One region of the Ensifer sp. SSB1 genome, then DNA from elsewhere that is predicted to be linked to it. Evidence: predicted binding sites of a transcription regulator. Region 1 holds the regulator's gene; each other region holds the start of a gene.
What was found. The regulator LexA, encoded in region 1, represses DNA repair genes until DNA is damaged. The targets are predictions, from matches to a motif close to TGTTCNNNNTGTGTTCNG.
Positions count from the first base shown of each region.

Region 2: a site for LexA is predicted at 1,918-1,935, ahead of I8N66_RS26795 (metallopeptidase family protein). Genes of this name have one in related genera too.
Region 3: a site for LexA is predicted at 1,621-1,638, ahead of uvrA (excinuclease ABC subunit UvrA). Genes of this name have one in related genera too.
Region 4: a site for LexA is predicted at 2,600-2,617, ahead of parE (DNA topoisomerase IV subunit B). Genes of this name have one in related genera too.

Region 1 covers NZ_JAEPRP010000040.1:21,184-24,988, reverse strand. The annotation lists gene I8N66_RS12570 (isoprenylcysteine carboxylmethyltransferase family protein) at 1-787, opposite strand, end outside; gene I8N66_RS12565 (hypothetical protein) at 786-1,142, shown strand; tRNA gene I8N66_RS12560 (tRNA-Cys) at 1,386-1,459, opposite strand; gene I8N66_RS12555 (hypothetical protein) at 1,843-2,175, shown strand; gene lexA (transcriptional repressor LexA) at 2,260-2,985, opposite strand; gene I8N66_RS12545 (hypothetical protein) at 3,211-3,462, opposite strand.
Region 2 covers NZ_JAEPRP010000134.1:7,145-10,949, reverse strand. The annotation lists gene I8N66_RS26805 (DNA polymerase Y family protein) at 1-1,028, opposite strand, end outside; gene I8N66_RS26800 (hypothetical protein) at 943-1,896, opposite strand; gene I8N66_RS26795 (metallopeptidase family protein) at 2,066-2,500, shown strand; gene I8N66_RS26790 (DUF1737 domain-containing protein) at 2,753-2,959, opposite strand; gene I8N66_RS26785 (CoA ester lyase) at 2,956-3,805, opposite strand, start outside.
Region 3 covers NZ_JAEPRP010000059.1:21,306-25,110, forward strand. The annotation lists gene I8N66_RS16420 (MarC family protein) at 91-720, shown strand; gene I8N66_RS16425 (single-stranded DNA-binding protein) at 925-1,482, opposite strand; gene uvrA (excinuclease ABC subunit UvrA) at 1,763-3,805, shown strand, end outside.
Region 4 covers NZ_JAEPRP010000174.1:11,013-14,817, forward strand. The annotation lists gene I8N66_RS30335 (GNAT family N-acetyltransferase) at 1-298, shown strand, start outside; gene parE (DNA topoisomerase IV subunit B) at 420-2,480, opposite strand; gene I8N66_RS30345 (alpha/beta fold hydrolase) at 2,726-3,610, shown strand; partial or broken gene I8N66_RS30350 (UbiA family prenyltransferase) at 3,737-3,805, shown strand, end outside.

The DNA.
Region 1 (3,805 bases):
ACTGTGCTGATCGCAGCTTACCCGCGTTCATGAACGGAAGAATGCGCGGGACGTCGAGTGCATAGGCGCCATAACTGGGGAACGCGGTCTGCAATACTCGTTCCTCGTTGATCATTCTGCGAATTTGCAGCAGCCACTGGACACCCCCAAGAAGTACCGACCAGACAGAAAGATTGAGGACGATCAAGCCGATGATGGCGATCTCTTCCGTTAGATAGAGCGGGTGGCGAACAACCGAGTAGGGGCCGCCCGTTATCAAGGTCCGGGCCTCCGGCATGATGCTGAAGGCGCGACCGAGCCAGAAAAGAACGAAGGCTGACGAAACCATCCCGACCACGATCATAGCCGTGCCGGCCATTTGAAGCGCCAAGCCTGTATCGGCGGGCTCGGGCAAGTATGCGATCAGCCCGAGAAGAAATGTTCCTGCCATCGCGGTCAAATAGGGCTCGAAGCCAGTGGCTGCTTTGATCGGGGGCAAGCGCGTAATGGCTACCACGCAGACCATTCCGAGGAATAGGACGGTGGCGGCGGTTGAAGTCAACGCCAAGACGTCAGCCGACTGCCATTCGTCTTTCACCACGATTTGCGCGGCGTGAACGATGCGCCGCAACATCGCGATTGCGAAATACGCGCAGATACCGAATCTGCCGATGATGTCGGCGAAGAGCAACGTTCTACCCTTCAGCATCCAAAATACCTCCCCCTCGATCGCCGGTAAGAATGCCACGGTTGCGAGCGGCTTCAAGCGTAACTTTAGAAGTTGCTTAATTCGGAAGGTCGACGCCATGTTGTGGCCGCCGCAGCACGACTATGTTTTGTTGGCCACGATGTCGAAATACGTCGTCGACGGATTTATGCGTTCTTTGAAGGGTTTGGTGTGTGGGAGCTCTTTCCGCGCCACGTCCAAGTTCGACAAGGGGCCGCGCCTCTTTAGGGGCGGCAGACAGCATCGGGAGTACGTGCTGAGCCTCGAAAAGATCGGCGAGATTGTCGTCAGAATCGCGCTCGCCGAGATCGATGCGAGGGACGAGCGCTTCTTGCAGAAGGCGATGAAGTGGCAGCGACCGATCCCGTCGCGACCCTCATGGACGCTCACAGGGCGGCCCGGAGGGCGCTATGACAGCCTTCCGCAGAGACGGTGACCTGCGACGTGTTCGTAGGCGGCGCGAAGGAGAAGCGGGGTTCAAGCACCTGCAGCTGGTGAGCGGGTTTCTGGCTCAGGATTCGCTGTGAACATGTCGCATTTCATGTCGTATGGATCCGCCGTCGCCGCGTGGAAGTGCAGGGAAAGCAAGGGAATCTCGTAGCAACATCGCGTTACGCGGAAGCGGTGTTTTTCCGCTTCGCGACGACTGCAACATATTGATTATATTGGTGAATATATTTGGAGGCCTCGCCCGGAATTGAACCGGGGTACAAGGATTTGCAGTCCTCTGCGTCACCACTCCGCCACGAGGCCTCACGGCTCGGATAACCGAGCGTTGGCGGGGATTTAGAATGATTGCAGAAAATCCGCAAGAGGCATTTTCGGAAAAAGCACAAAGCGAATTTGCGGTTCGGGCGCTTTCCACAGGCAGAACGTCTGGCAATGTCGATTGCTCCTGCCCAGCGTGCAGCAATGCTTCAAGAGGAGGTCGGAACGATTGCCTTCCTCAGCTTACTCCGGGTTGAGACACCTGGGAGCTTTCGCTCAGGCGTGCCACACGCCCGCACAAGCCACGTCTTCTAAATCCCCTGCGGATCTTATCGCTTCGGTGAAATCGGCAGAGGGGGAACGATGACTCCGCTGACATCAGCCGCATCGGTAGCGTCCGTCATCATCAAGCGGAGGCAATGGCTTATATGAAAACGAAACTTGTCCTGACGGCCTTGGCCCTCTTTGCTGCGACCACATTCGAGGCGCGGGCAGAGGACCTAGTTTTCAAGCTGAAGAACAACACAAATGCAGTTCTGACTAACTTCTACACGTCGCCGGTGGGCGTCAACGAGTGGGAAGACGATGTATTCGGCCGGCAGGTTCTGAACCCCGGCGAGAACATGGAGATCACCATCGCTGACGGTCGGGATGTCTGCAAGTACGACATGCGCTTCGAATTCGAAGAGGACTCGGGCCTCGATACGACCGAAGATACGCAGGACCTTTGCGAACTCGGTGAATACACGATCCACGAGTAAGCGGCGCGTTATCGGATAAACAAGAAGAGCCTCGCTACCCCAAGCGGCAGCGAGGCTCTTCAGAGCGCCGATTTTTTCTGGAGGTCAATGGTAGCGGCGGATCAGCCCAACGAGCTTGCCCTGGATCTTCACACGATCAGGCCCGAAGATCCGGGTCTCGTAGGCAGGGTTTGCGGCTTCGAGCGCGATCGACGCGCCCTTGCGACGGAAACGCTTCAGCGTCGCTTCCTCGTCATCCACGAGCGCCACGATGATATCGCCGGGGTTGGCTGTATTGCCATTTCGGATGATCACGGTGTCGCCGTCGAAGATGCCGGCTTCGATCATCGAGTCGCCCTTGACTTCGAGGGCGTAGTGTTCGCCGTTCCCGATCATATCGAGTGGAACGGTGATGTCGTGCGTGTTGTTCTGGATCGCCGAGATCGGCACACCGGCAGCGATGCGGCCCATGACCGGCACGGAAACCGATGTGTTTTCGGCCACTGGCGCCGGCTTCGGTGGTGCGGCAGGGGCTGCCGCCGGCGGCTTGCCGAGGCTTCCCTCGATCACGCTCGGCGAGAAGCCGCGACGCGGCTGCTGCTGGCTGGACGCGTAGGATTCCGGAAGCTTGATGACCTCGAGCGCGCGGGCCCGGTTCGGAAGACGGCGAATGAACCCGCGTTCTTCGAGCGCGGTAATCAGACGGTGGATGCCGGACTTCGACGCCAGGTCGAGCGCATCCTTCATTTCATCGAATGATGGCGGGACGCCCGACTCCTTCATGCGTTCGTGAATGAACAGAAGCAATTCCTGTTGCTTGCGGGTCAGCATGGCACGTCGCTCCAGAAGGCGTGAAACAAATCAAGAACAGACACTATCTGTTCCATATGTGTTCTGCAAGTGCCTAAAATTCCGTGAATTCAGTCAATTGGCGCGACTGCGCGTGCCGGTTGGTCACTTTTACGGGAGCAAAGCGGGTTTTGGTGATGATTGTTTGGTTGGAAACGACCGTATTGGACTGCGTCGAGCGAATCGCGAGCGTTCTGATGGCGAGGGTCAGGCCGGCTGCGTGGCGGCGCAGGCGTCTTCGAATTCCTTCACCGTCTCGGCGCTGTTGTCTTCGGGAAGCACCGCGTCCGCCGCATCGGTTGCCACGGGCGTGTCGCCGTCATAGACGAACGACTGGATGTAGAACGCAATGGCGCCCTTCCACACGTTGCGTCCATCAATCTGGTGGCAGGGTACGGCGCTTTCGAAGTCCGTCTGCAGTTCATCGACCGTGGCGGCACTGAGCTTGACGTCAGGCATGTTAGGCGATGCGACTATCGAAGCGAGAAGCAGGGCGGCAAGCACGGTGATCGTCCACTTTGAGGCAAGGGTGGGACTACGGGGCGGTTAACGATGTGAACCGCGCTTTCGTTCCGAAGTCCAGCAAACTTGGCGATCACTCTCATGTGTTCAACAGGTCTTTGAGTTCAGGCTGTGACCGTTTTGCGCCAGAGGTGCGCGGCGGCAAGGCCCTTGATCCTGGTGCGATCGGCCGACCCGCATTCGCATCGGTTGTGCCAGTCAATGTCCTCCCTGTTGGAGTGCACAAATCCCTGTTGTGATCGCGCCGCATTGTCTCGACAGGTTGCAAAAATACGATAAC
Region 2 (3,805 bases), on a different contig from region 1:
TCGCTCTTCGGCACCGAGAGCCTCAAGATTTCGAAGCCGAAGCCGGCATCGAGATCCTCATGCACCGCCTGCAGGCGCTCGCGGAAAAGACCGGCGACGCGCCGCGGTTCGTTGAGCGGCGAAGATGTGCCGGCGGCGATGCGGAAGACCGCGCCATCGACACGGAAGAGCAGCAGTTCGAACAGGCGCCCGCCCTCCCCGCGCTTTTCCAGTTCCGGTTTCAGCCGCAGCGCCAGCTCTTCCGTCAGGCCCAAAATATCGTCTTCGCCCTGGACCGGTTCGCCGAGCCGCCGCTCTGCCGAAAGGGCCGCGACGGGCAGCCGTGGCGATAGCGGTTCGTCCTCCCGCCCCAGCGCCTGATCGAGGCGCAGAAGCAGGGTTGCACCGAACCGGCGGGCAAGCGGCGCGCGCGGTGCCTCAATGATGTCGCCGATCTGCTTGAGCCCGACCCGGCCAAGCGTTTCGATCGTTTCCTGCGGCAACCGAAGAGCCGCCATCGGCAGTGGTGCCAGCGCCCGCGCCGCCTCGTCCTCGGCAAGGATATCGTCTGAGCCGAAACGCGCCACCGCCCAGGAGAGCCCAGCGGACGAGGAGATCGCCGCCCGGGCCTCGACGCCCAGATGAAAAAGGCGCGCGAGCAGATCGTCGAGCAGCGCCTTTTCCCCGCCGAGAAGATGAGCGCAACCGGTGATGTCGAGAAAGAGGCCACTGTCGCCATCGAGCGCGACGAGCGGCGTATAGCGGCTGCACCAGTCCGCAAGGCCTGCAAGCAGCGCCCGGTCGGCGGCGGGATCGGCCGGCAGCACGTCGATCTCGGGACACATGGCCCGAGCTTCGGCAACGCCCTGACCAATGTGAAATCCACGTTTCTCGGCGTAACCCTCAAGCGCGACGAGGCGCATCGCGCTCTTCACCTTGTCGGCGAAGACGACGGGCGGATGTTCAGGACGCCCGCGGGAAAGCCACGAGTTCCCCCAACGCTTGCGCGCGACCCGATCGGCCGGAAGATGCGGAAAGGCGAGCGACAGAATGCGCTGGTTCTGGATCTGCCGCAGCAGCGGCTGGTAGGGGCTCGACGGGGTAAAGGCGGCGGTCATGGGGGTTCCACTCCAGGAAGAAGCCGAGCGGCGCAGGAGCCCTGCTCTTCTCGGCAATGACATGAAAGACGGGATGGCCGATGCTGCCGCGAAGCATCGATCCATCCGGTAGGGCGCGCTCGCGCGCCGGGGCCGGCTCGACGAGGAAGCGGAAGAAGGCGCTGCTGGCCTCCTCGTGTCCGGACTGGCGCAGAAGCAGAAGGGGGATATGGCCCGCTCGTGAGCGGACATGCAGGCGCCGACTTTCGCTAAGCGCCAGGGCTGCAGGATTGCCGCGAATTTCAAGGATCACGGCACAGAAGGTCGGGACGGAAAGCGCGGCTTCAGCGATCCAGAGCGCATCCTTCACCGTACGAGGCAGGCTGAAGACGAGGCCGCGGACATCGAGGCCGAAAGCCTTGAGACCCAGCCCGTAGGGCATGCCCGCTTCGTTGGAAGCCATTGCCTGGCTGATCCAGAGTACGGGCGCCACCGACTCGCCCTTTTCCAGGCGCGCCTGCTGACAGAGCACGCTAAGTGCGGCAGCAAACCCGGCGGCAGCACCGGCATCACGCGTTTCGGCATTGCGGATTTCCGTCATGCCTTCGAGCGGCAGACCGCCTTCGAGAAGCGCGTCTAGATCCCGAACGCCAAGCGCCAGCACCTTGCGCCCCGGCTCATCTTCCTCACGTTGACGGAAGCCGCCGGGATCGGCCGCCTTGGCGGCGCGCACGACGCCCGGAAGCCGACGGTTTTCGATCCTGGCTATGGTTTCTCGGAGCGAAAGTACCGTCTCCCGCTCCACGGCTTTGTCGGCCATGACGGTCAACTCCCATCAGAATGTTCATGTTATGTTCTATTAGATTCCAGAGCTTCCTAAATGAGTCAACAGCCAATTCTAAGAATTTATTCCTGTCCCTGTGGTCAAGGAATTCAACACTCGAAAAACAAAGGCAAAATCGCTATATGGAGGGCAACAAGGAGTGCCTATGGCCCGCATTGACCAGACCGATGATTGGCGGGAACGCCACGCACCGACGCTCACCACCTTCGAACAGCTCGCGCTGGAAGCCTACGGCCATCTGCCGCAGGAGTTCCGCCAGCTGACGACCGACCTCATCATCGAAGTCGCCGACTTCCCGAGCGACGACGTTTTCGAGGATATGGCGCTTGAAACGCCCTTCGACCTGCTCGGCCTCTTCGAAGGCCGCGGCATCGGCGAACGCTTCACCATGGAAACCGGCCAGTTCCCCAATCGGATCACGCTTTATCGCCGCCCGATCATCGACTATTGGGCCGAGAACGAAGAGACGCTGGGCGATATCATCACCCATGTGCTGATCCACGAGATTGGCCACCATTTCGGCCTTTCCGACGACGACATGGAACGGATCGAGGCCAGCGTCGAGCACATCGGCGGCTGACACTTCATTTGCCTATCATCCGCGGTGAGGGCTACCCCTCATCCGCGCGGTGAGGAAGCCCCTCATCCGCCTGCCGGCACCTTCTCCCCGCAGGCGGGGCGAAGGAAAACCGTGGCACCCGCTCGCATTCATACCCAATTCCAGAAACGGGCTTCACGTGCCGACTATTCGCGATGACCAAGCGTCAGTCGCGTCCCCTCGCCCCGCTTGCGGGGAGAGGGCTAGGGTGAGGGGCTAAACTTGTTCTTCCGACTACTGTTCCGACAGCTTGGTATCCGGGGTGTAATCCTTGCCCTCGACCTCTTTGACAACTGCCTGGCCGCACTGCATGTGCTGCGTATCCGCATTGAAGGCATAGGTGGGTGAGCCGTGCAGGCTCCAGCCCTGGTTCAGCGCCGCCGTTATCTTGTGGCAGAAGGAGGCGTCGTCGGGACCGGTCAGGAAGCGGTAGAGTTTCAAGATCTTGTCTTTCGTTGTTCGATGAGGTCCGCCTTGGCGGCGAGTGTCGCGGCCTGGTCGAGGTGCAGCCGCTCGACCATCCGCCCGTTGAGATTGATGACACCCTTGCCAGCGTTTTCCGGAAGCGCAAAGGCGGCGATGATCGCGCGCGCCTCGTCGACGGCAACCTGCTCCACGCCGAAGCGCTCGTTCGCCGGGCCGATCTGGGTGGGATGGATCAGCATTTTGCCGTCATAGCCCATGTCGCGGCCCTGCCGGCATTCCTCGTCGAAGCCCGCCGCATCACGGAAATCGTTGAACACGGCGTCGATGACATCGAGGCCGCCGCCGCGTGCGGCCAACAGGATCTGCATCAGCCAGGAAATCAGATAGGGGCGACCAGGGCGATCCGGCACGCCGGTCTCCTTGCGCAGGTCGTTGAGGCCGACGACGAAACAATCGAGCCTGCCGCTGAAGGTGCGGCCGGCCTCGGCGATTGCCGGCGCGTTGATCACCCCACGCGGCGTTTCGATCATCGCCCAGAGACGCAACGTTTCCGGCGCGTCGTTCTCGTCGAGCCAGTCGGCCGCCGCCTGAATATCCGCCGGGCTTTCGACCTTCGGCAGGAGAATGGCATCGGGATTGGCCGCTAGCGCTGCGGCGAGATCGTGCTGACCGAAATCGGAGCCAATCGCATTGATGCGGATGACGATTTCGCAGTCCGGCCGGCTCGCCGTCAGATACTGCACCAGCGCCTCGCGCGCTTCCACCTTGCGCTCGGGCGCAACCGCATCCTCAAGATCGAAGATCGCGGCATCAGTTGCGAGTTCAGCGACCTTGGCGAGCGCGCGGGCATTGTCGGCCGGC
Region 3 (3,805 bases), on a different contig from region 1:
TGCGGCCCTCTTCCCAAGCCCCTGCCGCTTGCCTAACAATACCCGCCCGTCACCGGGAAAACCCGGGGCGAAATCCGGAAGGGGAAACGGATGTTCAATGTCGACCTCCTGGTCAATGCGCTCACCACGCTTCTCGTCACGCTTGATCCGCCCGGCCTTGCGCCGATCTTCCTGAGCCTGACCGTCGGCCTCAGCCGGCAGGAGCGCTTTCAGGTGGCCACCCGCGGTTCGCTGATCGCCTTCTTCATTCTTGCCGCCTTTGCGCTCTTCGGCAACGGCATCCTCGGCCTGCTCGGCATTTCGATCGGCGCCTTCCGCATCGCCGGCGGTCTGCTGCTCTTCTGGATCGCCTTCGAGATGATTTTCGAGAAGCGGCAGGAGCGCAAGGAAAAGACCGGCGAGAACGCGACCACGAAGGATCACATCCACAACATCGCGGTCTTTCCCCTCGCCTTGCCGCTGATTGCCGGGCCGGGCGCGATCTCGGCAACGATCCTGCTTGCCGGCTCATTCCCGACGGCCATAGAGCGCACCCAGCTCCTGATCGTCATCGCGCTGTCGATGCTCAGCCTGTTTCTCGCGCTGGTCATAGCCGAACGTATCGACCGGTTCCTCGGCGTCACCGGCCGCGCCATCCTCACCCGCTTGCTCGGTGTCATCCTGGCGGCCCTTGCCGTCCAGTTCGTTGTCGACGGGGTCAAATCCGCGATGGCCCTCTAAAGCATCCGCTTTGAAGTGGAGGCGCTCGAAGCCGAAAGATGGACTGGAAGCAGGCGGCTCGAGCGAGCCTTGTGCGTTCGTCTGAACGCGCTGCCATTTGAGCAATCAGCCGCTGACATCGCGAGATGGCACCTCCGCTCGAACAAAAAACGCCGCGCCCCCAAGGGACACGGCGTTTGAAACAGTCCGAGCCTGATACGACGATCAGAACGGAATGTCGTCGTCCATATCGCGCGAGAAGCCGCCGCCCTGACCGCCCTGGCCACCTTGGCTGCCACCCGAACGGCCGCCGCCTGAAGACTGGCGCGGCTGCTGATCGTAGTCGTCGTAACCACCACCGCCACCGCCGTAGTTGCTACCGCCGAAGTCGCCGCCACCGCCACGGCTGACGCCGGAGCCGCCGCCCTCGCCGCGACCGTCGAGCATCGTCAGCGTCGAGTTGAAGCCCTGCAGTACCACTTCCGTCGAGTAGCGGTCGTTACCGTTCTGATCCTGCCACTTGCGGGTCTGCAGTGCGCCTTCGATATAGAGCTTGGCGCCCTTCTTGACGTACTGCTCGACAACCTTGCAGAGGCCTTCGTTGAACACGACGACCGTGTGCCACTCAGTCTTTTCCTTGCGTTCGCCGCTGTTGCGGTCGCGCCAGGTTTCCGAGGTTGCGATGCGCAGGTTGGCGATCGGCCGGCCGTCCTGCGTGCGCCGGATTTCCGGGTCTGCCCCGACATTTCCGATCAAGATCACCTTGTTGACGCTTCCAGCCATTGTTGCTTTTCCCGTGGTTTCACCGCGCCTAGGGCCCGGCTTGGAATTTCAAGAGCGCGCATCTTAGCGGTCCGCTGCCGTCGATACGCCCCGCCTCGCACATAATCCACAACAGTTTTGGTCGTTTTATGGGCGATTTGTTCTTTATTTGTTCTAGTATTTGGCTATGATCCTGTCAACCGACTCGAATTGGCCGCCTGTTTTGCCGATTGCGCCTCGACATGGGCGTTAGCGTCATTACATAGGGGGCTTTCAACCGACATGCAAAAGCTGGCTTCCGATGAGTGAACTCAAGACCATCTCCATTCGTGGTGCGCGCGAGCACAATCTGAAAGGCATCGACCTCGATCTGCCGCGCAACAAGCTGATCGTGATGACCGGCCTATCGGGCTCGGGCAAGTCCTCGCTCGCATTTGACACGATCTATGCCGAAGGGCAGCGCCGCTATGTCGAGAGCCTGTCGGCCTATGCGCGCCAGTTCCTCGAAATGATGCAGAAGCCGGACGTCGACCAGATCGACGGGCTGTCGCCGGCAATCTCGATCGAGCAGAAGACGACCTCGCGCAACCCGCGTTCGACGGTCGGTACGGTCACCGAAATCTACGACTATATGCGCCTGCTCTTTGCACGTGTCGGCGTGCCCTATTCGCCGGCGACGGGACTGCCGATCGAAAGTCAGACGGTCAGCCAGATGGTCGACCGGGTGCTCGAATTTGGCGAAGGCACGCGTCTCTATATTCTTGCGCCGCTCGTTCGCGGTCGCAAGGGCGAGTACAAGAAGGAACTCGCCGAGCTGATGAAGAAGGGTTTTCAGCGCATCAAGGTCGACGGCACCTTCTACGAAATCGCCGAAGTTCCGCCGCTCGACAAGAAGTACAAGCATGACATCGATGTGGTTGTCGACCGCGTCGTCGTCAGGCCCGATCTTGCCTCGCGCCTGGCTGACAGCCTGGAGACCTGCCTGACTCTGGCCGATGGGCTTGCCGTTGCCGAGTTTGCCGACAAGCCGCTGCCACCCGAGGAGACCGCTGCAGGCGGTTCGGCCAACAAATCGCTGAACGAAACCCACGAGCGCGTGCTGTTCTCCGAAAAGTTCGCCTGCCCGGTTTCCGGCTTCACGATTTCCGAGATCGAGCCGCGGCTGTTTTCGTTCAACAACCCCTTCGGCGCCTGCCCGACCTGCGATGGTCTCGGCAGCCAGCAGAAGATCGACACGGCGCTGATCGTGCCGGAAGAACACCGGACGCTGCGCGACGGTGCGATTGCGCCCTGGGCAAAATCCTCCTCTCCCTATTACAACCAGACGCTGGAAGCGCTCGGCAAGGTCTTCGGCTTCAAGCTCGGCAGCCGCTGGAACGAGCTGTCGGCTGCGGCGCAGAAGGCGATCCTGCACGGAACGGAAGAAAAGATCGTCTTTTACTATGAAGACGGTGCCCGCTCCTACAACACGACCAAGAATTTCGAGGGCATCGTTCCCAATCTCGAGCGCCGTTGGAAGGAAACCGACAGCGCCTGGGCGCGCGAGGAGATCGAGCGCTACATGTCAGCGGCGCCCTGCCCGGCCTGCGCCGGTTTCCGCCTCAAGCCCGAGGCGCTGGCGGTCAAGATCGACAAGCTGCATATCGGCCAGGTGACCGAGATGTCGATCCGCATCGCGCGCGACTGGTTCGAGGCTCTGCCGGAGCATCTCAATACCAAGCAGAACGAGATTGCCGTCCGCATCCTCAAGGAGATCCGCGACCGTCTGCGCTTCCTCAACGATGTCGGCCTGGAATATCTCAGTCTGTCGCGCAATTCCGGAACGCTCTCGGGCGGTGAAAGCCAGCGTATCCGGCTTGCGTCGCAGATCGGTTCGGGCCTGACGGGCGTTCTCTACGTTCTGGACGAACCGTCGATCGGCCTGCACCAGCGCGACAATGCCCGCCTGCTCGACACGCTTCGCCACCTGCGCGACATCGGCAATACCGTGATCGTCGTGGAGCATGATGAGGACGCGATCCTGACGGCAGATTACGTCGTCGATATCGGCCCGGCCGCCGGTATCCATGGCGGCGAGGTCATCGCGCAAGGATCGCCCGCCGATATCATGGCCAATCCGAAATCGCTGACCGGCAAGTATCTGTCCGGCGAACTTGCGGTCGACGTTCCCTCCGAGCGTCGCAAGCCGAAGAAGAAAAAGGAAATCACCGTTGTCGGCGCCCGCGCCAACAACCTCAAGAACGTTACCGCCTCGATCCCGCTCGGTGTCTTCACCGCGGTCACCGGCGTGTCCGGCGGCGGCAAGTCGACCTTCCTGATCGAAACGCTCTACAAGGCCGCCGCC
Region 4 (3,805 bases), on a different contig from region 1:
TGACATCGTCGGCTGCTGCGCGCTCGTGGAAGCCGGTAACGGCACGGCCGAGATCAAACGCATGTTCGTCGATCCTGAGGCGAGGGGCCTGAAAGTCGGCAAGCTGTTGTTGCAGGCCCTGGAGGCGCGTGCGGGTGATCTTGGCTACACGGCAATTCGCCTCGAAACCGGCATCTATCAGCCCGAGGCGATCGGGCTTTACAAGGCGACCGGCTATGTCGAGCGTTCACCTTTCGGAGACTACCAGCCGGATCCGCTGAGCCTGTTCATGGAAAAGCCAGTTCGCAAGACGGCATGATCTCTCTTCGCCCGCTTACCGCAAGGACTTGAAAACGGAAACGGCGGCCTCGGGCCGCCGCTTTCGATCTTGATGGCTCAGGGCGCACAAGAAGCGTGCGCATTTTCGCAACAGTTCCGGATCAGATGTCCAGGTTCTCGGCAAATACGGCGCGCTCCTGGATGAAGCGGAAGCGGGCATCGGCCTTGGTACCCATGAGATTGTCCACCGCCTCGCGCGTGCCTTCGAAATCGATCTCGTCGATCTCGACCTTGAGCAACGTGCGGAACCTCGGGTCCATCGTCGTTTCCTTGAGCTGCGCCGGCAGCATCTCGCCCAAACCCTTGAAGCGACCGATCTCGACTGTGCCGCGACCGGAAAACTCGGTGCGCATCAATTCTTCTCGATGCGCATCGTCGCGCGCATAAAGCGTCTTCGAGCCCTGGCTGATGCGATAGAGCGGCGGCACGGCGAGATAGAGGTGACCGCCGCGGATCAGTTCAGGCATTTCCTGATAGAAGAAGGTGATCAGCAGCGAGGCGATGTGCGCGCCGTCGACGTCGGCGTCGGTCATCACGACGATGCGCTCGTAGCGCAGGTCCTCTTCGCGGTATTTGCTGCGGGTGCCGCAGCCAAGCGCCTGGACGAGATCGGTGATCTGCTGGTTGGCGCTAAGCTTCTCGCGGCCGGCGCTTGCGACGTTGAGGATCTTGCCGCGCAACGGCAGGATCGCCTGGTTGGCGCGGTTGCGTGCCTGCTTTGCCGATCCGCCTGCAGAGTCCCCTTCGACGATGAAGAGTTCGGCGCCTTCTGCGGTGTTCTGCGAGCAGTCGGCGAGCTTGCCCGGCAGGCGCAGCTTGCGCACTGCCGTCTTGCGGTTGACTTCCTTTTCCTTGCGTCGGCGCACGCGTTCTTCTGCACGCTCGACGACCCAGTCGAGCAGCTTGGCGGCTTCGCCCGGATTGTCGGCAAGGTAGTGGTCGAATGGGTCGCGCAGTGCGTTTTCGACGATGCGCTGGGCCTCGACCGTCGCAAGCTTGTCCTTGGTCTGGCCGACGAATTCCGGTTCGCGAATGAAGACCGAAAGCATGCCTGCTGCCGAAATCATCACGTCGTCGGTGGTGATGATCGCCGCCCGCTTGTTCTGCGTCAGCTCGGCATAGTTCTTCAGGCCCTTGGTCAGCGCGATGCGGAAGCCCGCCTCGTGCGTGCCGCCCTCGGGCGTCGGGATGGTATTACAGTAGGAATGGACCTGCTGGTCGCCGCCGTACCAGGTGACCGCCCATTCGAGCGAGCCGTGCCCGTTTGCCTTCTCCGACTTGCCGGCGAAGATCTCACGGGTGACGGTGAATTCCTTACCGAGTGTTGCGGCGAGATAGTCCTTCAGGCCGCCGGGGAAGTGGAAGACAGCCTTGTCCGGGATCTCCGAGCCTTCCTGCAGCAGCGAGGGATCGCAGGACCAGCGGATCTCGACGCCGCCAAAGAGATAGGCCTTCGAGCGCGCCATGCGGAACAGCCGGCCGGGCTCGAAATGCGCATGCGGCCCGAAAATATCCGGGTCCGGATGGAAGCGAACGCGGGTGCCGCGGCGGTTGTGCACATCGCCGAGTTCTTCGAGCCCGCCCTGCGGAATGCCGCGGGAGAAGCGCTGGCGATAGAGCTTGCGATTGCGCGCAACCTCCACTTCGAGCGCATCGGACAGCGCGTTGACGACGGAAACGCCCACACCATGCAGACCACCGGAGGTCTCGTAGGCCTTGCCGTCGAACTTGCCGCCGGCATGCAGAACCGTCATGACGACTTCGAGCGTCGACTTGCCCGGGAATTTTGGATGGTTCTCGACCGGGATGCCGCGACCGTTGTCGGTGACGGTCAGGAAGCCGTCTGCGTCGAGGTGCACTTCGATGAAGTTGGCATGGCCGGCCACCGCTTCGTCCATCGAGTTGTCGATGACTTCGGCGAAGAGATGGTGCAGCGCCTTTTCGTCGGTGCCGCCGATATACATGCCCGGACGACGGCGCACCGGCTCCAGGCCTTCGAGCACCTCGATTGCCGACGCATCATAATCACTGCCATCACTGCCTTTCGGGGCAGGGCGAGGCTCTTCGCGCACGACGGGTGCCGCTGGCACAGCCGGTTTGGCGCTCGGCTGTACGGGCTTCGGTTGCTCGGGCATTGAAAAGAGGTCGCTGTTGTCGTCCATGGGGCCGTTCGGATCGTTCCTGTCGTATGGGGATGCCTGAGGCCATAGCAAGACCTCGGCTTTGCCGCCATCCCCCGGCGGTCGAATCATCTGAATTCTGCCAGACTCTCACAGGATACGCGAACAAAAGGAGAATGCCGGCGTCGGCCTTGGCGAAAATCCGCCTTCACGGCCGTGTCATGGCGCAAGTGTTGCTTTGACGTCCGGGCGATGGCAAGGCTTTCGGCGAACGAGGGAGCCCGTCATTGGCCGTGTCCACAATTGTTTTTCCGTTTCGTCGGCTTCTGCTGGCCGTTGCCTTCTTTTCCGCAGCTTCTGTCGTCCAGGCGCAGGCACTGAAGCCCTTCAAGGACGAGCTCTTCTCCTATGGCAAGGTGCTGCAGCAAAATGATGACGGTGATGACCTGACCGTCGACTATCAGGAATTGCGCGATATCAACGAACGGGACGAAATCCCGGAACGCCGGGTGAAGCGCGCCTATGTTTCTCTGGGCGTGAAAAGCGAGCAGGTCAACGAGACGCTCGACATCGGCGGCCGTCCGCTTGACGTGACCCGCGTCGGTCCGGACCGCGGCGCTGCCTTCACGGTGATCTTCATCCACGGTCGCGGTGGCGACCGACGGCTCGGCACCAACGATTTTTCCTTTGGCGGCAACTTCAATCGGCTGAAAAACCTCGCCGTCGCCAACGGTGGCGTCTACTACGCACCGAGCGTCCGCTCCTTCGACACATCAGGTGCCGCGGATATTGCCGGCCTGGTCAGGCAGGTCTCAGAGCGCTCGGGCGGCCGGCCTGTGGTACTGGCCTGCGCCTCGATGGGCAGCTTCATCTGCTGGGGCGTTTCGCGCGATCCCTCCGCTGTCGCCGCTCTCAGCGGCATGATGGTGATGGGTGGCGTGAGCGACCCCGATTTCACGAAGAGTGCCGCCTACAAGGCGAAGCTGCCCATGTTCTTCAGCCATGGCAGCCGCGACAGCGTTTATCCGGCCGAGAGCCAGAAGGCACTTTATCGCACGCTGAAGGCTCAAGGCTATCCGACACGCTTCGTCCTGTTCGAAAGCGGCTCACACGGCACCCCGGTGCGCATGACTGACTGGCGCGATGCGTTGAACTGGATCGGCCGCCACTGACCTTGGTCAGCGCTGCCGACATTTGTTAACCAGGTCGACAGTTTCCGGGCGAGATTGTGGCCCGTGTTTCCACTCTGGAAAGTTGAAGACGTCATCATGCCGGCAATTATGGCTGGGATGGAAATCATGGACGCGCGCACCGAGACACGGCACATTCCGCTGTGTGTGGATCTGGACGGTACTCTGTTGGCCGCC